Regions from separate parts of the Pseudomonas grandcourensis genome, predicted to be linked through region 1. Evidence: predicted binding sites of a transcription regulator. Region 1 holds the regulator's gene; each other region holds the start of a gene.

The links. Region 1 encodes sigma-54, which starts transcription at its own class of promoters, with help from an activator protein. Its sites were predicted from a motif close to ANTGGCATNNANNTTGCTNT; they were not measured.
Positions count from the first base shown of each region.
Region 2: glnK (P-II family nitrogen regulator) is a predicted target of sigma-54. The motif match lies at 1,573-1,592, and genes of this name have one in related genera.
Region 3: AABM52_RS07590 (flagellar basal body rod protein FlgF) is a predicted target of sigma-54. The motif match lies at 3,644-3,663, and genes of this name have one in related genera.

Region 1 is NZ_CP150919.1:988,662-995,191, forward strand. It holds gene AABM52_RS04225 (class II fumarate hydratase) at 1-270, shown strand, start outside; gene AABM52_RS04230 (superoxide dismutase) at 314-925, shown strand; gene AABM52_RS04235 (ZIP family metal transporter) at 957-1,850, shown strand; gene AABM52_RS04240 (HPr family phosphocarrier protein) at 1,879-2,151, opposite strand; gene rapZ (RNase adapter RapZ) at 2,167-3,024, opposite strand; gene ptsN (PTS IIA-like nitrogen regulatory protein PtsN) at 3,027-3,491, opposite strand; gene raiA (ribosome-associated translation inhibitor RaiA) at 3,504-3,812, opposite strand; gene AABM52_RS04260 (RNA polymerase factor sigma-54) at 3,887-5,380, opposite strand; gene lptB (LPS export ABC transporter ATP-binding protein) at 5,626-6,351, opposite strand; gene lptA (lipopolysaccharide transport periplasmic protein LptA) at 6,351-6,530, opposite strand, start outside.
Region 2 is NZ_CP150919.1:6,571,962-6,578,491, reverse strand. It holds gene AABM52_RS29710 (HigA family addiction module antitoxin) at 1-113, shown strand, start outside; gene AABM52_RS29705 (Bro-N domain-containing protein) at 165-686, opposite strand; gene AABM52_RS29700 (accessory factor UbiK family protein) at 1,119-1,379, opposite strand; gene glnK (P-II family nitrogen regulator) at 1,788-2,126, shown strand; gene AABM52_RS29690 (ammonium transporter) at 2,162-3,499, shown strand; gene AABM52_RS29685 (secondary thiamine-phosphate synthase enzyme YjbQ) at 3,713-4,138, shown strand; gene sutA (transcriptional regulator SutA) at 4,240-4,560, shown strand; gene AABM52_RS29675 (HAD-IA family hydrolase) at 4,660-5,367, opposite strand; gene xerC (tyrosine recombinase XerC) at 5,364-6,263, opposite strand; gene AABM52_RS29665 (DUF484 family protein) at 6,266-6,530, opposite strand, start outside.
Region 3 is NZ_CP150919.1:1,721,071-1,727,600, reverse strand. It holds gene flgJ (flagellar assembly peptidoglycan hydrolase FlgJ) at 1-130, opposite strand, end outside; gene AABM52_RS07605 (flagellar basal body P-ring protein FlgI) at 142-1,251, opposite strand; gene flgH (flagellar basal body L-ring protein FlgH) at 1,270-1,965, opposite strand; gene flgG (flagellar basal-body rod protein FlgG) at 2,018-2,803, opposite strand; gene AABM52_RS07590 (flagellar basal body rod protein FlgF) at 2,849-3,589, opposite strand; gene AABM52_RS07585 (sigma-54-dependent transcriptional regulator) at 3,853-5,415, opposite strand; gene phhA (phenylalanine 4-monooxygenase) at 5,693-6,484, shown strand.

The sequences.
Region 1 (6,530 bases):
CTGGCCAATTCCAGCCGTCTGCTGGCAGACAAGGCCATCGCCAGCTTCAAGGTCAACGAAGGCCGGATCAAGGAAGCGCTGTCACGCAATCCGATTCTGGTCACCGCGCTCAACCCGATCATCGGTTACCAGAAAGCTGCCGAGATTGCCAAAAAGGCCTATCAGCAAGGCCTGCCAGTGATTGACGTCGCGTTGGAACACACCGACCTGTCGCGCAGCCAGCTGGAAGAATTGCTCAACCCGGAAAAACTCACTGCGGGCGGCGTGTAAGCCCCGTTACCGCTTTGGAGGCGCACCATGGAGTCCATTGAACATGGCTTTTACCTTGCCTGCCTTGCCGTACGCCTACGACGCCCTGGAACCGCACATCGATGCGCAGACCATGGAGATCCACTACACCCGGCATCACCAGACTTACATCAACAACCTCAACGCGGCCGTTGAGGGCACTGAGTATGCCGACTGGCCCGTGGAGAAGCTGGTGTCTGCAGTACAGCAACTGCCGGAAAAACTGCGGGCGGCGGTGATCAACCAGGGGGGCGGCCACGCCAACCATTCGTTGTTCTGGGAAGTCATGGCGCCCGGTGGTGGTGGCGAGCCCGACGGCGCGCTGGCCAAGGCTATTAAGGAGCAATTGGGCGGTCTCGACAGCTTCAAGGAGGCCTTTACCAAGGCCGCGCTTACCCGTTTCGGCAGTGGCTGGGCCTGGCTGAGCGTGACCCCGCAACAGGCTCTGGTGGTGGAAAGTAGCGGTAACCAGGACAGCCCGTTGATGAACGGGAATACGCCGATTTTGGGCCTCGACGTCTGGGAGCACGCCTATTACCTGCGTTATCAGAACCGCCGTCCGGAATACATCAGCGCGTTCTACAACGTGATCAATTGGCCGCAAGTCGCTGCGCGCTATCAGGTCGCACTGGTTTAAGTCCTCCATAAAAACAATCCAAGGCTGGGCTATGGGCACTGAAACACTGGCGATCGGAAGTGGACGGATGTTTCGTTACGCGTTTGGATCGCTGTTACTGCTGGCGGGGATGAGCCTATTGGTTGCCCACGGACTGGCATGGCTCGACCTTGAGCCGAAGTTGCTACGTGCACTGCAGGGTGGTGCGATCTGCGCCTTGGCTACTGCGCTGGGCGCGGTGCCGGTGTTGGTGATTCGGCGGATGCCGCAGGTGCTCAGCGACACTTTGCTTGGCTTTGGCGCTGGCGTGATGCTCGCGGCGACGGCATTTTCGCTGATCGTCCCGGGCATCTCTGCCGCCGAAGGGCTTGGCCTGTCACCCTGGGCGTCCAGCGGGCTGATCAGCTTCGGCATTCTGCTCGGCGCGTTCGGGTTGTTCCTGGTGGATCGGAAGGTCTCTGGCGTCAGCCCGGACATGCTGGTCGGCACGTTGGAGCGACCGGTCATTCCTCCGCGGATCTGGTTGTTCGTGTTTGCGATCATTGCCCACAACATTCCCGAAGGCATGGCGGTGGGTGTTTCGGCCGGTGGTGGTATGCCTGACGCCGACAGCCTCGCCATGGGCATTGCCTTGCAGGATGTGCCGGAAGGGTTGGTCATCGCTTTGGTACTGGCCGGGGCAGGGATGTCCAGGATCAAGGCGTTCCTGATCGGTGCCGCATCAGGCTTGGTAGAACCGGTGTTCGCACTGCTATGCGCGTGGCTGGTGAGTCTGGCTGAACTGCTGCTGCCCTTGGGATTGGCGCTGGCGGCGGGGGCGATGTTGCTGGTGGTGACCCATGAGGTCATTCCCGAGTCACGCCGCAATGGTCACGACAAGCTTGCCAGCCTGGGGCTGCTGATGGGGTTTTGTTTGATGATGGTGATGGATACAGCCCTCGCTTGATTTGTGGCGAGGGGCTTTTTGGTTTGTATTACTCGCCTTCGTCGAAGAAGTTGTTGATCAACGCTACCAGCGCATCCAGCGCTTCCTGTTCCTGCTCGCCTTCGGTGCTCAAGTGGATCGTGGTGCCTTTGCCGGCGGCCAGCATCATCATCGCCATGATGCTTTTGCCATCGACCATGGACTCTGGTGTACGACCGGCCCGGATCTGGCACGGGAACTGACCCGCGACCCCAACGAATTTTGCAGAAGCGCGAGCGTGCAGGCCCAGTTTATTGATGATTTCGATTTCCAGAGCAGGCATCGCGATGTGAATCCTTTAGCTGAGGTCGCGGTGGCGGACCTGGACGTTCTTCAGGGATTGTTGCAGCGTCTGCCCCAGACGCTCGGTCAGGTAGACGGAGCGGTGATGTCCACCAGTGCAGCCTATGGCAATGGTGACGTAGGCGCGGTTGCTGGCGGCAAAACGAGGCAGCCACTTTAGCAGGTATGTGGAAATGTCCTGGAACATCTCTTCGACATCCGGCTGTGCCGCCAGGTATTCGGCAACCGGTTGGTCGAGCCCGGACTGCTCGCGCAATTCCGGTTTCCAGTAAGGGTTGGGCAGGCAGCGCACATCGAACACCAGGTCGGCGTCCACCGGCATGCCGCGCTTGAAGCCAAAAGACTCCACCAGGAACGCAGTCCCAGGCTCGGGCTGATTCAACAGACGCAGTTTGATGGCGTCGCGCAGTTGGTACAGGTTCAGGTTGGTGGTGTTGATCTTGAGATCGGCAAGGTCGGCAATCGGCCCGAGCAGGACGCTCTCAACGTTGATGGCTTCGGCCAGCGAGCGGTTGGCGTTGCTCAGGGGGTGACGTCGGCGGGTTTCCGAGAAACGCTTGAGCAGGGTTTCTTCGTCGGCGTCCAGGTACAGCACGTCGCACTGGATGTGGCGCGCACGGACTTCTTCGAGCAGGTCGGGGAAGCGTGACAGGTGGCTGGGCAGGTTGCGCGCATCAATGGAAACGGCGACCAGCGGTTGCAACATCTCGGTATGAACCAGGGCGCGTTCGGCCAGCTCCGGCAGCAGGCCGGCAGGCAGATTGTCGATGCAGTAGTAGCCGTTGTCCTCAAGAACGTTGAGGGCGGTACTTTTACCTGAGCCGGAACGGCCACTGACGATGATCAAGCGCATGATTACTGACCGTTTTGCTCGTCCAGGACAACCTGATACAGGGCTTCGTTGCTTGCAGCACTACGCAGCTTTTCGCGCACTTCCTTGCGGTCGAGCATGCTGGCGATCTGTCGCAGCAGCTCAAGGTGCGCATCGGTGGCGGCTTCCGGGACCAGCAGCACGAACAGCAGGTCAACCGGCGCGCCATCGATGGCGTCGAAATCGATAGGGGCGTCCAGGTGCATCAATGCACTGATGGGCGAAACACAGCCCTTGAGGCGGCAATGTGGAATGGCGATGCCATTGCCAAACCCGGTGGAGCCGAGTTTTTCACGGGCAATCAGTGCCTCGAAGACATCTTGCATCTCCAGGGCCGGCACTTCGCGGGCGATCAGATTGGCAATTTGTTCGAGGGCTTTCTTTTTACTGCCTCCCGGCACGTTCACCAGGGAACGGCCGGGGGTCAGGATACTTTCAAGTCGGATCATGGGTAGGGAGTGTTAACGACCGGTTGCGCCCTGAAGGAGGCTCTGGGTCTTTTCCTTATGCTTTTTGAGTTGTTTATCCAGCTTGTCGGTGAGTGCGTCGATCGCGGCATACATATCGGTATGTTCCGCGTTGGCGACCACTTCATTCCCGGGAATATGTAGCGTGGCTTCGATTTTCTGCTTCAGTTTTTCGACGGTCATCGTGACCTGCACATTAGTGATCTTGTCGAAATGTCGCTCCAATCGCTCGAGTTTTTCGCCGATGTAGGTGCGAAGAGGTTCGGTCACTTCCAGTTGGTGTCCACTGATGTTGACTTGCATACAGCTTCTCCTTCGTTGCCAGTGCATAAAGCGGTAGATCAGATGATCTACCACTGGAACGCTGTGGCGTGGCCCTACATCAACCGCTTGCGTTCGCTCGAAGGCGCGATCCCGAGGGATTCGCGGTACTTGGCGACGGTGCGGCGAGCCACCTGAATGCCTTGTGCCTCCAGTAAACCAGCGATCTTGCTGTCACTCAACGGCTTTTTCTGATTTTCCGCTGCAACCAGTTTTTTGATGATCGCCCGGATCGCCGTGGACGAGCATTCGCCGCCTTCGGAGGTGCTTACGTGACTGGAAAAAAAGTACTTCAGTTCATAAATGCCCCGGGGGGTGTGCATGAACTTCTGGGTGGTCACCCGTGAAATCGTCGACTCATGCATGCCCACCGCTTCGGCGATGTCATGCAGGACCAGCGGCTTCATAGCTTCGTCGCCGTACTCCAGAAAGCCGCGCTGATGCTCGACGATCTGGGTGGCAACCTTCATCAGGGTTTCATTGCGGCTTTGCAGGCTCTTGATGAACCAGCGGGCCTCCTGCAACTGATTGCGCATGAAGGTATTGTCGGCGCTGGTGTCGGCGCGGCGCACGAAACCAGCGTACTGGGCGTTGACCCGCAGCCGTGGCACTGACTCCTGATTGAGCTCCACCAGCCAGCGCTCGTTGTCCTTGCGCACGATGACGTCAGGAACGACGTACTCGGCTTCGGTGGACTCGATCTGCGAGCCCGGACGAGGGTTGAGGCTCTGGACCAGCTCGATGACCTGGCGCAGTTCGTCTTCCTTGAGCTTCATGCGACGCATCAACTGGCTGTAGTCGCGGCTGCCAAGCAGGTCGATGTAATCGGTGACCAGGCGCTTGGCCTCGGCCAGCCAAGGGGTCTTGGCAGGCAGCTGGCGCAATTGCAGCAGCAGGCATTCGCCCAGGTTGCGGGCGCCGATGCCGGCGGGCTCGAATTGCTGGATGCGGTGCAGGACGGCTTCGATTTCGTCCAGTTCGATGTCCAGTTCCGGGTCGAAGGCTTCGAGGATTTCCTCGAGGGTTTCGTCCAGGTAGCCCTGATTGTTGATGCAGTCGATCAGGGTCACGGCGATCAGGCGATCGGTGTCGGACATCGGGGCCAGGTTCAGTTGCCACAGCAAGTGGCTCTGCAGGCTTTCGCCGGCCGAGGTGCGGGTGGTGAAGTCCCACTCGTCATCGTCGTTGCTTGGCAGGCTGCTGGCGCTGGTCTGGTATACGTCTTCCCAGGCAGTATCGACGGGAAGTTCGTTGGGAATGCGTTCGTTCCAGTCGCCTTCCTCAAGGTTATCAACCGTAGGGGCGCTTTCCTGGTAGGAGGGCTCCTGGATGTCAGTGTTGGGCTTTTGTTCGGCGTTGTCGGCCAAGGGGTCGGAATTGTCGAAGTCGTCGCCTTCTTCCTGGCGTTCGAGCATCGGATTGGACTCCAGGGCCTCCTGGATTTCCTGTTGCAGGTCCAGGGTCGACAATTGGAGCAGGCGGATGGCCTGTTGCAGCTGCGGTGTCATCGTCAGCTGCTGGCCCATTCTCAAGACTAGCGATGGTTTCATGGCAGGGGCTTAACACCTTATTCGCCGGCGCACATGCGCCATCCACTACAGGGCGCCGGGGCGCCAAACTTAAGCAAATTATATGCCTGAAACTAAAGGGTTTGCCTAGAGCGCTGTAACAATAAAAACTATAAAGCTGTGTTGCTGCGCTGCCCTTGTTGAGGGCTGACCACGCTTGTCGGCACGAGGCGCTGGTGAGTGGGCCGGTCAGGTGCCCGGGCAACTGCCTGGGCACGGCTCAGCGCTTACAGGCGGAACTCATGGCCCAGGTACACTTCCTTGACCAGGTCGTTGGCCAGGATGGTCTCTGCGTCGCCTTCGGCGATCAGTTGGCCGTCATTGACGATATAGGCGGTTTCACAGATATCCAGGGTTTCACGAACGTTGTGGTCCGTGATCAGCACGCCAATGCCTTTGGCCTTGAGGTGGTGAATGATCTGCTTGATGTCGCCGACCGAAATCGGGTCCACGCCGGCGAAGGGTTCGTCGAGGAGGATGAATTTCGGGTTGGTGGCCAGGGCGCGGGCGATTTCCACGCGGCGGCGCTCACCACCGGACAGGCTCATGCCCAGGTTGTCGCGGATGTGGCTGATGTGGAACTCCTGCAGCAGGCTTTCCAGCTCCTTGCGACGGCCGGCCTTGTCGAGTTCCTTGCGGGTCTCGAGGATGGCCATGATGTTGTCGGCCACCGACAGTTTGCGGAAGATCGATGCTTCTTGCGGCAGGTAGCCGATACCGGCCTTTGCGCGGCCGTGCATCGGCTGGTGGCTGACGTCCAGATCATCGATCAGGACGCGGCCCTGGTCGGCCTGCACCAGGCCGACGATCATGTAGAAGCAGGTGGTCTTGCCGGCGCCGTTCGGGCCAAGCAGGCCGACGATCTGGCCGCTGTCGATGGACAGGCTGACGTCACGCACGACCTGGCGGCTCTTGTAGCTCTTGGCCAGATGCTGAGCTTTCAGAGTTGCCATTACTGGGCCTTTTTCTCGTCGGTTTTCTTCTTCGGCTGGATCACCATGTCGATACGCGGGCGCGACTCGGTGACCTTGCTGCCTGTGGCGCGACCGGCGCTGGCGAGTTTCTTGTCCGTGTCGTAGACAATTTTCTCGCCTTGGGTGACGTTGTTGTCCTTGTCGACAACTTTGGCCTT
Region 2 (6,530 bases), 1.2 Mb from region 1:
CGACCCCGGAATTTTGGCTGAACCTGCAATCGACTTACGATTTGCGCAAAGCCGAGATTGAACGAGGGGCTGCGATCCGGGATCAGGTCGAGCGGCTTGCGCACTGCGCCTGATTGTTGTCTTGGATTTATTGAACCCCACGCCGAAAGCGTGGGGTTTTTTATTCAGAATGCGTGAAGCATCTTCGCGGCTCTTTTCCACCAAGGCGCATTGATAGCAGGCCTGGGAGTAACCTGATCAGGCAATAGCTGCGGCACATCCTGCAACCGGATCCACGGCTGGTTGTTCCAGTGCAGCAGGCTCAACGACATTTCCGGCCAGTTGAGCAGGCTCAGTTGCGGGCGTTCAGTTGTGGTGGGGTATTGGGCATCTCGCAGGGCGGGAACAACTTCGTGGGTGAGCCATTCGCGTAAGGCTCGGTATTCGGGGCAGTAGTGATAGACCAGCAAGGCGTAGACGCCGGATTCGCTGATCAGCAGGGTGTTTTCGATGTGACCGTGGATGAATGCTCGGGCGGTTTGGCGTTGGTCTGGGTCGAGTTTTCGGACGGTGCGTTCGTCGATATAAAGGCGAAGGAGGCGGCCCAGGTCGCGGGCGCTGAACCAGGGTTGGTTTTCTATAAGAAGGGCGTGGAGGTGGAGTTTGTGTCGGGTGAAGACGTGAGGGATTAGATGGTTTTCGTCCATGGTGCAGCTCCCGGATTCGAATGGAGGAAACTGCCTCTGATCGTCGCCAAACGAAAAGGGTGGCAGCTATGCGCGGGTTGGCGAACCGGTGCATCCGGAAACCGGCAGACCCGAAGGTCTCCCACGCACAGCTGCCATAATTCGAGATGGGTTACTTCCCCGGTTCGAACGTGGTCGCGGTGCGTCGGATGCTATCCAGGTCGCCAAACCCGATGCTGAACATTCAGCAGGGGATGAGCTTAGAGACTGGATACTTGGCGACGCAATCGGACTGCGGCGTGATGTATGTAGGACGTTGCCGGGATTGTTGCGGGGCTTGCGATCAAAAGATCGCAGCCTTCGGCAGCTCCTACAGGTGAAGCGCAAGGTCGTTCCGACCTTCAATCGCGAGCAGGCTCACTCCCACAAGGGGACTGCATTTCACATCAGAATTTATTCAGTCGGCGGATTCAGCTTCGCCTCCAGCTCCGCCACCTTCGCCTCAAGGCTCTCCAGCCGCGCCCGGGTGCGTGCCAATACAACCATCTGGCTATCGAATTCTTCCCGGCTCACCAGATCCAGTTTGCTGAAGCCGCTCTGCAGCAACATTTTGAACTGGCTTTCGATTTCTGCTTTCGGCAAAGGCGTGTCGCCGCTGAAGAGGCGGGAGGCGGTGCCGGTGAGGGCGTCGAGGAAATCTTTTGGCGCGAGCATGAGCAATGTCCTGGAAACAATGCCGGGCAGTGTATCACGCGGTGTCTATAGTCATTTGCGCGGGCAAGTGATGCACGCTTTTCGCGCATGGGGACGGACGGTGTCGCACCGTTGTTGTGCGTATCGCGTCGGGTGTTGTTGCGAAGTAGCAGTCATCTGCGGGTAAAGGATTGAAAACAATAGTTTTTGTGGAGATGGCAAGCTTTCTGCTTAGACCCTGATGACCCATGCACTGATGCAGTCACTGTGACGAACGCAGTGCGCCAAGCGAAGCGGGGGAGTGTTTCGTGAGGGGCGTCGGACGGGCAGGTCAGGGCCGACGATGCGTTACAAAGCCAGGCACTGCGCTTAGACTTGAGTCGGGTTTGTTTTCCTGGGGCAAGTCCACCAATTCGGGAGAGAGTTTTCATGAAGCTAGTCACTGCCATCATCAAGCCGTTCAAGCTGGACGACGTACGCGAGTCGCTGTCCGAGATCGGCGTGCAGGGCATTACCGTCACTGAAGTCAAAGGCTTTGGTCGGCAGAAGGGTCACACCGAGCTGTATCGCGGCGCGGAATACGTGGTCGATTTCCTGCCCAAGGTGAAGATCGACGTCGCCATCGACGACAAGGATCTGGACCGGGTAATCGAGGCCATCACCAAGGCTGCCAACACCGGCAAGATCGGTGACGGCAAGATCTTCGTGGTCAATCTGGAACAGGCGATTCGCATCCGTACCGGCGAAACCGATACCGACGCAATCTAAGCCGCCACAAACCCAACGCCCCAGGAGAAAACAATATGACTCTGCGTAAACTCGCAGGGCTAGGAGCCCTGTTGTCCATCGTAATGCCCAGCCTTGCTCTGGCGGCAGACGAAGTGGCGGCCCCAGTCCTCAACTCCGGCGACACCGCCTGGATGATGACCTCGACAGCCTTGGTGCTGTTCATGACCATTCCTGGCCTCGCGCTGTTCTACGGCGGCATGGTTCGGTCGAAAAACATTCTTTCCGTGATGATGCAGTGCTTCGCCATTACCGGTCTGATCAGCGTCCTGTGGGTCATTTATGGCTACAGCATCGCGTTCGACACCACGGGCATGGAGCAGGGCGTCATCAACTTCAACTCGTTCTTCGGCGGCATGGGCAAGGCATTCCTCGCCGGCATCACGCCAGCCAGCCTGACCGGGCCTGCGGCGCTGTTCCCTGAGGCGGTGTTCGTCACCTTCCAGATGACTTTCGCGATCATCACTCCGGCGCTGATCGTCGGCGCCTTCGCCGAGCGGATGAAGTTCTCCGCGATGCTGGTGTTCATGGGCATCTGGTTCACCCTGGTATATGCGCCGATCGCACACATGGTCTGGTCCGGCAACGGTGGTCTGCTGTGGGACTGGGGCGTGCTCGATTTCGCTGGTGGCACCGTGGTGCATATCAACGCCGGTGTGGCTGGTCTGGTTGCCTGCCTGGTGCTGGGCAAGCGCAAGGGCTTCCCGACCACGCCGATGGCGCCGCACAACCTCGGTTACACCCTGATGGGCGCGGCCATGCTGTGGGTCGGCTGGTTCGGTTTCAACGCCGGTTCCGCCGCTGCGGCCAACGGCACCGCCGGCATGGCGATGCTGGTGACTCAGATTGCTACCGCCGCTGCTGCGCTGGGCTGGATGTTTGCCGAGTGGCTAACACACGGCAAACCTAGCGCACTGGGCATCGCTTCGGGCGTGGTTGCCGGTCTGGTGGCAATTACTCCGGCTGCCGGCACCGTTGGCCCGATGGGCGCGCTGGTAATCGGTCTGGCGGCTGGCGTGGTGTGCTTCTTCTGCGCCACCACCCTCAAGCGCAAGCTCGGCTATGACGACTCCCTGGACGCGTTCGGCGTGCACGGTATCGGCGGTATCCTCGGCGCAATCCTGACGGGTGTGTTCGCTGCGCCGTCCCTGGGTGGCTTCGGCACCGTGACCGACATCGCCGCACAAGTGTGGATTCAGTGCAAAGGCGTGGGCTTCACGGTGATCTACACCGCGATCGCTACATACATCATCCTCAAGGTGCTGGATGCGGTCATGGGCCTGCGTATCAACGAAGAAGAAGAAGCGGTCGGCATCGATCTGGCGCTTCACAACGAACGCGGCTACAACTTGTAAGCAAGCGCATAAAAAACTGCCCGGCTTGCCGGGCATTTTTTTGTCTGGAATTTGTCATTGAAGGCTGAGCTGAAAGGTTTTTTCCTACAGGTTTTACGATGTTTACGTCGGGTGTTTTTGTGCAGCCAAAGGCTTACAGGATTGAAGGAATATTAGGGCCTTTGTTTTTTCCCAGAGCGCGCTAGAATGCGCCCCGAACGTGCGGAGAACTGTATGTGGCAACAGACTCTGATTACCTTGCGGGCGAGGCCCCGGGGCTTTCACCTGGTAACGGACGAGTTACTCGCCGGCCTGCCTGAACTCAAGGCGTGTCGGGTTGGTCTGTTGCATCTGTGGCTGCAGCATACCTCGGCGTCGTTGACCATCAACGAGAACGCCGATCCGGCGGTACGTCGCGACTTCGAACGATTTTTCAATCGTCTGATCCCACAAGGAACAGACGGCTATGAGCATAACGACGAAGGCCTGGACGACCTCCCGGCGCACTTCAAGGCCAGCGTACTTGGCTGTCAGCTCAGTTTGCCGATTTCGGCAGGCCGGTTGGCGTTGGGGACCTGGCAAGGTGTTTATCTGGGCGAGCACCGTGATCATGGCGGTGCCCGTAAAGTCCTCGCCACCGTGCACGGTGAAGAGGCATAGCCGCTGGTCAGCAGCGGCTGTTGAATTTTTTCCTGCAGCCTTCGACAGAGGGCAAAGCTGGGCTATAACTAATCTGCTTTTCGCAAGTCATGAGGTAGAACATGAGCGACGATGATCTGGAAAACGACGACCTCGAAGTAGGCGACGACGAAACCGAAGAAGGTCTGGAAGCAGCGGCGGAAGACGTCGCTGAAGACGACGGCGGTGATGCGCCGGTTCCGACCGCCAAAGGCAAGGCCAAGGCAGCGGTATCGGTCGATGAGCTGCCGAGTGTCGAAGCCAAGAACAAGGAACGCGATGCTCTCGCGCGGGCCATGGAGGAGTTTTTGGCCAAAGGTGGCAAGGTGCAGGAAGTGGAGGCCAATGTGGTCGCCGATCCGCCCAAGAAGCCGGACAACAAGTACGGCAGCCGGCCTATCTGAGCCTGCTATCCGCTTGCTGAAAAAGCCCGCCGTCGCTGCGGGCTTTTTCATGCCTGAAACAAAAATTTGAAACCTGTGGTGATCCCACGGGTTTTTTCGTCAGGCCGAGGCCTTGTTCCAACTCGCCAATAGCGCCGGCAAATCGGTCAGGCTGCGAATCTCCGCATCGGGCAAGCGCTCGGCTTCCCAGATCTTGCCCGCCGGGTTGAACCAGATCGCCCGCATTCCCGCCTGTTGCGCTCCGGCAATGTCATCCCCCGGATGATCGCCAATGTGCACCGCCGATTCAGCGGTCACGCCACCGCGCTGCAAGGCCTCATGGAACAATCGTGCATCGGGTTTGGCGATGCCGATGTCTTCGGCACACAGCGCAAACTTGAAGTAATCCGCCAGGCCCAGCCGACGCACATCGGCGTTGCCATTGGTGACCACGCCGAGGGCGTAATGATTGGCGAGGATTTCCAGGGTCGGTTCGACCTCTGGAAATACTTCGATCTGATGCCGAGCGTGCAGGAATACTTCAAAACTCTTGTCCGCCAGATCCGAGGCTTCGTCATGCCCATAACCGGACTCTTCCAGTGCATGGAACAGTACCCGTCGACGCAGGGCGCTGATGCGGTGCTTGAGGCTGGGCTCGTTGCTCAATATGCGCTCACGAATGGCCCACAAATGCTCCACCGGCACCGCCCCCAGATTGGGCGCGTGCTCGGTCAGCCATTCACGCAAAACGGCTTCGGCGCTGACGATGACGGGGGCGGTATCCCACAGGGTGTCGTCGAGGTCGAAGGTGATCAACTGAATGCTCATGAATCGTCGCCCTTAATGCGTTTGGCCCGTGGGTGGGCGCTGTCGTAGACCGTGGCCAGGTGCTGGAAGTCCAGGTGGGTGTAGATCTGCGTGGTCTTGATGTCCGAGTGGCCAAGCAGTTCCTGTACCGCGCGCAGGTCCTGGGAGGATTCCAGCAAATGGCTGGCGAAGGAGTGCCGCAGCATGTGCGGGTGCAGGTTCTGCCCCAGTTCGCGCTCGCCGGCAGCCTTGACCCGCACCTGGATCGCCCGGGGGCCGAGGCGGCGGCCTTGCTGGCTGACAAACACCGCATCGTCCGCCGGGTTGGCCATGGCCCGCAATGGCAGCCACTGCTCCAGCGCTTCGCGGGCCTTCTTGCCTACCGGCAGCAGACGGGTCTTGCTGCCTTTGCCGAGCACCTGGACCATGCCGTCAGCCAGGTCGAGTTGATCGAAATTGAGCCCTGTCAGCTCCGACAGCCGCAGCCCGGAGGAATAGAAAAGCTCGAGAATCGCCTGATCCCGGCGAGCCAGAAAGTCATCCTCCACACCACCTTCCAGCAGTTGCAGTGCGCGGTCGGTATCGAGGGTTTTCGGCAGGCGGCGTTCGCCTTTAGGCGGCGCAAGGCCATTGGCCGGGTCGTGGTCGCACAGGCCTTCGCGGTTCAGGTAGTGATAGAGCCCGCGAACGGCCGACAGCAATCGCGCCAGACTGCGGGACGATTGACCCTGGGCGTGCAGACGGGCAACCAGGCTGCGCAGGCGCTGGATGTCCAGCGCCGTCCAGCTGCCGATATTCTGTTTGACGCACCAGCCCAGCACTTTATCGAGGTCGCGGCGGTAGGCCGACAGCGTGTGCGGCGACACCTGCCGCTCACTGCGCAGGTGTTCGCAGTAAGCGTCCAGTTGTCGTTCCATGTTCAGCGTACCGAGCGCAGGGAGTTGTTGACCCGTGGCAGCACGCGACCCATGACTTCAGCGATGTAGCTCAGGAACAAGGTGCCCACCGAGCTTTTATAGTGCTGCGGATCACGGCTGGCGATGGCCAGGATGCCGTGGATGCCTTGGTGGCTGATGGCAACGACCGCGGTGGAGCCGATCTGCTTGCGCTGTTCTTCGCCGAACAGGAAGTCCAGTTCATGTTCGCGCAGGCTGCCGCTGACGCTTTTGTCTTCCGAGAGCAAA
Region 3 (6,530 bases), 730 kb from region 1:
ACTCCTGCGCCACCTTGCGCATGTTGCCGTCGCTGTTCTTGTCGCCGACCTTGAGCTGATTCAGACGATTGAGGTCCGAATAGGAGCCCGAATCGCTGCTGCTGACCAGACCACTCTTGCGCATATCCACGATGGCCGTCCTCAGATCACGATCAGATCGGCTTGCAGGGCGCCGGCCTGCTTCAGCGCTTCGAGGATCGCCATCAAGTCACCCGGTGCCGCGCCGACCTGGTTCACCGCCCGCACGATCTCGTCGAGGGTGGTGCCCGGGCCGAACTTGAACATCGGCTTGGCTTCCTGCTGGGCGTTGACCTTCGAACGCGGCACCACCGCCGTCGTGCCATTGGACAGAGGGCCGGGCTGGCTGACGATCGGGTCTTCGGTAATGGTCACGGTCAGGCTGCCGTGGGTCACGGCGGCCGGGGACACCTTGACGTTCTGGCCGATCACGATGGTCCCGGTACGGGAGTTGATGATGACTTTCGCCACCGCCTGGCCCGGATCGATTTCGAGGTTTTCCAGGATCGACAGGTAGTCGACGCGCTGGCTTGGATCGAGCGGTGCGGTGACGCGAATCGAACCGCCGTCGATGGCCTGGGCCACGCCTGGGCCGAGCATGTTGTTGATCTTGTCGACGACGCGCTTGGCGGTGGTGAAGTCGGAACGGTTGAGGTTCAGCGTCAGGCTGTTGCCCTGGTTGAAACCGCTCGGCACCGCACGCTCCACCGACGCACCACCGGGGATGCGACCAGCCGATGGAACGTTGACGGTGATCTTCGAGCCGTCTCGCCCTTCCGCATCGAAACCGCCAACCACCAGGTTGCCCTGGGCCACCGCATAGACATTGCCATCGATACCCTTGAGCGGCGTCAGCAGCAAGGTGCCGCCGCGCAAACTCTTGGAGTTACCGATGGAGGAAACGGTGATGTCGACCTGCTGACCCGGCTTTGCGAACGCCGGTAAATCGGCGCTGATCGATACCGCCGCGACGTTCTTCAACTGCACGTTGCCCGAACCCGGCGGCACCTTGATGCCGAACTGCGAGAGCATGTTGTTGAAGGTCTGCAGGGTGAACGGAGTTTGTGTCGTCTGGTCGCCGGTGCCGTTAAGCCCGACCACCAGGCCGTAGCCGATCAATTGGTTGGAACGCACGCCGGAAATGCTGGCGATGTCCTTCAGGCGCTCGGCTTGAGCGTTGAAGGCTGCAGACAACATCAGGGCGGCCACCAAAAGGTGTTTGAAGTTCAACATGCTCAACTGGAAAGCCACCTAGAAAGGGAACAGCGGGCTGAGGAAGAAACGGTCGAACCAGCCTGGCTGACTCGCATCGGCAAACGAACCGGTGCCCGAGTAGGTGATGCGCGCATCGGCAACACGGGTCGACGACACGGTGTTGTCGGTAGAGATGTCATCGGCGCGAACAAGGCCGGCAATCCGCACCAGTTCATCGCCGGTGTTGAGGGTCATCCACTTCTCGCCGCGCACCGCGATGATGCCGTTGGGCAACACATCGGCGACGGTGACCGTGATCGAACCGGTCAGGGTGTTGCCCTGCGCCGCCTTGCTGTCACCCTTGGTCGCGCGGTCACCTTCATAGCTGGCGTCCAGGCTCAGGTCACCACTGCCAAACGGGTTGTTGGTGTTGGGTGTGGAGCCGAACAGCGAGGTCAGGCCGATGCTGGCCTTGCTGTTCTTGCCAATTTGCGAGTTGGCGTTTTTGCTGGCCTGGGTCCTTTCGTTCAGGGTGATGGTGATGATGTCACCGACCCGGAACGCCTTGCGGTCGCCGTAGAGGTTCTGTTCAAAACCGGCCTGATAGATCGAGCCATTGTTCGCCGCCGCCGGCAACGGCGTTCGCGGCAACACCGGAGCGTAGTAAGGGTCATTGGGTTTGGGCGTCGAAGGCACGCAACCTGCGAGCGCGGTGACCCCACTCAGTGCCAGAACAGTTACATAGCGATTCATGACCCTACCTCACGGTGTAGCAGGCAGCCTCATGGCTGCCTCATAGACTTGATTACAGATTCTGCGTTACGAACGAGAGCATCTGGTCGGCGGTGGAGATCACCTTGGAGTTCATCTCGTAGGCGCGCTGGGTGGTGATCATGTTGACCATCTCCTCAACGGTGCTGACGTTGGACGTTTCCAGGGTGTTCTGCAGCGTGGTGCCGAAACCGGCCAGGCCCGGGGTGCCGACTTGCGGCGCACCACTGGCGGCGGTTTCCAGGAACAGGTTGTTGCCCACGGCCTGCAGGCCGGCCGGGTTGATGAAGTCGGCGGTTTGCAGGTTACCGATCACCTGGGCGGCCGGGTTGCCGGCGACGGTGATGGACACGGTGCCGTCGCGGCCGACCGTGAAGGTCTGCGCGTCGTTCGGAATGACAATGGCCGGCTCCAAGGCAAAGCCGCTGGCGTTGACGATCTGGCCGTTGGAGTCCAGGTGGAACGTACCGTCACGGGTGTAGGACGTGGTGCCATCCGGTTGCAGGATCTGGAAGAAACCGCGACCGTCGATGGCCATGTCCAGTGGCTGCTCGGTGGTTTGCAGGCTGCCGGCGGTGAAGTTTTTCTGGGTGCCGACGATGCGCACACCGGTACCCAGTTGCAGGCCCGACGGCAGTTCGCTGTCCTGGGTCGACTGGGCGCCTGGTTGACGCTTGATCTGGTAGAGCAGGTCCTGGAACTCGGCGCGATCACGTTTGAAACCCGTGGTCGACACGTTGGCCAGGTTGTTGGAAATGGTGGTCAGGTTGGTGTCCTGGGCGGACAGACCTGTCTTGGCAACCCATAGAGCCGGAAGCATTCGATTCTCCTCGTGCGCCTGTTTTACGGCGCGACGTTCTGGTAATTAGCTGATCTGCAAGACCCGAGCCATGGCCTGGTCATCGTCTTTGGCGGTGTTCATCATCTTGATGTGCAGTTCGAACTGCTTGGACAAGGCCAGAACCGAGGTCATCTCTTCCACGGCATTGACGTTGCTCGACTCGAGGAACCCGGACACCAGCTTGACGTTGGCATCGGCCTGCGCCGGCTTGCCGTCCTTGGTGTGGATCGAACCATCCAGGCCCTTGGTCATGTTCTTGAGGTCCGGGTTGACCAGCTTGATACGGTCGACTTCAGCCATCACCCGGGGACCTTCGCCCATCGCGCGGATGCTGATGGTGCCGTCCTCGCCGACTTCGATCTGCTGCTCCGGCGGCACGGCAATCGGCCCGCCATTGCCCATGACCGGCATGCCATTGCCGGCGCGCAGCACGCCCAGGGCGTCAACGTTCAGGCTGCCGGTGCGCACGTAGCTTTCACCGCCATCGGGCGTCTGTACGGCAATCCAGCCGCCGCCTTGCACGGCAACGTCGAGGTCGCGGCCGGTTTCCACCAGTGAGCCAGGGGAGAAGTCCGTGGCCGGACGTTCGGACATGGCAAACGCACGCGCCGGAAAGCTGTCACCGAACACCGGCATCGAACGGGCCTGCTCCAGGTCTTTCTGGAAGCCGTTGGTGGAGATGTTCGCGAGGTTGTTGGCATGAGCCTTTTGCGCCAGTGCATTCTGGCTGGCGCCGGTCATTGCCACATAAAGGTACTTGTCCACAATTGTTCCTCTGCCTGCCGGACGTTTGCCGCCCACTGCTGTACTGCTGAGCCATAAGCAATTTGCAGACCAACTTGTTTTTGACGGCGCGGGGCCCGGCAAACAGGGGACTTGGGGAATTCAGAGGGGATTTGTGATTTGTATCAGAGACGAAAAACCGGCGGTGTCATGCCGCTTCGCGGCAACGGATCAAAAGATCGCAGCCTTCGGCAGCTCCTACAGGGTTCGACGTAGGAGCTGCCGAAGGCTGCGATCTTTTGATCTTAAATGCTGTTGTCCTTGCCCACCTCATACTCGCGCAACTTATTGGCAATGGTGGTATGCGAAACCCCGAGCCGCTTGCCCAGTTGCCGACTGCTCGGATGCTCGGAATACAGCCGCTCGAGCACCGCCTTCTCGAAACGCCCGACGATCTCGTCCAACCCACCCTCCAGCGAAAAATCGCCAAGGGGCTGACGCACACCATAATCCGGCAGGCGAATGTGCTCGGCCTTGACCGTGCCGCCGTCGCACAGGGAAACCGCCTGGAACAGCACGTTCTCCAGTTGCCGCACGTTGCCCGGCCAATGGTAGTGGCTGAGCCGCTCCATCGCCGCCGGGGCGAGTTTGGGCAGCGGGCATCCAATCTGCCGGCTGGCCTGATCGAGGAAGTGCTCCACCAGCGGCGTCAAACCGTCGAGGCATTCGCGCAACGGCGGGATGTGCAGCGACAACACATTCAAGCGGTGATAGAGGTCCTGGCGGAACTCGCCGCGAGCGCACAATTCGGACAGGTCGACCTGGGTCGCGCAGATCACTCGCACGTCGAGGTAGACCTCTTCATCACTGCCCACACGGCGGAAGCAACCGTCCTGCAAAAAGCGCAGCAACTTCACCTGTAAGCGTGGGCTCATTTCCCCGACGCCATCGAGAAACAACGTGCCGCCCGCCGTCAGTTCCAGCAGCCCGAGCTTGCCTTCGGCCCGCGCCCCTTCGAAGGCACCCGGGCCATAGCCGAACAATTCCGTTTCGGCCATGGACTCCGGCAGACCCGCGCAATTGAGCGCCATCAATGGCGACTGCCCACGCGGGCTGGCCAGATGGCAGGCCCTCGCCAGCAATTCCTTGCCGGTGCCGGTCTCACCTTCGATCAACAGCGGCGCATCCAGCGGCGCCATGCGCCGCGCTTCGCGTACCACGGCGGCCATGACTTTCGAGCTTTGGAAGATGCTGTCGAAGCCGCGCAACTCCTGCTTGCGCACGTTGTAGATGCGCTCGCCCACCCGGTCGGCGCGATGCAATGTCAGCACCGCACCGGCCATCGCTTCACTGTCGTCATGCTCCGATTGCAGCGGCGCGATGTCGGCGAGGAACACATCGCCCTTGACCTTGACCCGCAGCCCGTTGATCCGCGACTTGTTGGCGCGCACCAGTTCCGGCAAATCGAAATCTTCGGCGTACCGCGACAGAGGAATCCCCGGCACCTCATCGACCCGCACCCCAAGCAACTGCGCCGCTGCCCGGTTGGCCGCGACGATGGAGCCGCCCATGTCGATCGACAGCACCGGAAACTCCAGCGCACCGAGCAGTGCATTGAGCTCCATGTGCCGACGCTCGCTGGGCATCAGCCCTACACGCTTGACGCCAAAGACCCCGGCAATCGCTTCGAATTTCGGACGCAAGGCCTGGAACTGAATGTTGATCAGGTTCGGGCAATGCAGGTAGATGGCATTGCCATGCTCACCGCCCACCTCGCCGCGGGCCACGTTGATCCCGTATTCCACCAACAGGTTGAGAATGTCGCGCAGTATGCCGATGCGGTTCTGGCAGTGGACTTTGATACGCATATAAAGACCCAAAAAAACTGTGAGTAAGGTGCGCAGGGATAATTTCTGCTGAGGCACTCAGATAGTCGTCAAGATTATGTGACAGGTGGAGGGCTTTTCCCACCCGCCAATCTCAACATTTGCGCACCGACGCCCAACACGTAACGAAAACTTTACGATTATCGAAGATTTTTCCTACGCATGACGCCAGACACCTGCTGCAACAGTGCAATCCTTGGGGTATTTCTAGGTCCATAGCAGTACATAACAAGAACGAAATCCCTAGCAGGAGAGCAGCATGAAGCAGACGCAATACGTGGCTCGCGAGCCCGATGCGCAAGGTTTTATCGACTACCCCGCCGAAGAACACGCGGTGTGGAACACGCTGATCACTCGCCAACTGAAAGTGATCGAAGGGCGTGCGTGCCAGGAGTACCTGGACGGTATCGAAAAACTCGGTCTGCCCCACGACCGCATTCCTCAACTCGGCGAAATCAACAAGGTCCTCGGTGAAACCACCGGCTGGCAGGTTGCCCGGGTTCCCGCACTGATTCCCTTCCAGACCTTTTTCGAATTGCTCGCCAGCAAGCAGTTTCCGGTGGCGACCTTTATTCGTACCCGCGAAGAACTGGACTACTTGCAAGAGCCGGACATTTTCCACGAGATCTTCGGTCACTGCCCGCTGCTGACCAACCCGTGGTTCGCCGAATTCACCCACACCTACGGCAAACTCGGCCTCAAGGCGACCAAGGAAGAACGCGTGTACCTGGCGCGCCTATACTGGATGACCATCGAGTTCGGCCTGGTCGACACCCCGCAAGGCCAGCGCATCTATGGCGGCGGCATTCTGTCCTCGCCGAAAGAGACCGTGTATTGCCTGTCGGACGAGCCTGAGCATCAGGCGTTCGATCCGCTGGAATGCATGCGCACGCCGTACCGCATCGACATCTTGCAGCCACTGTACTTCGCGTTGCCAAATCTCAAGCGTCTGTTCGACCTCGCTCACGAAGACATCATGGGCATGGTCAAGCAAGCGATGCAGATGGGTCTGCACGCACCGAAATTTCCGCCAAAACCAAAAGCCGCGTGATCCGCCGCTTTTAGAATCAAGTGAGCCTGTCAGAAACCATCGCTTT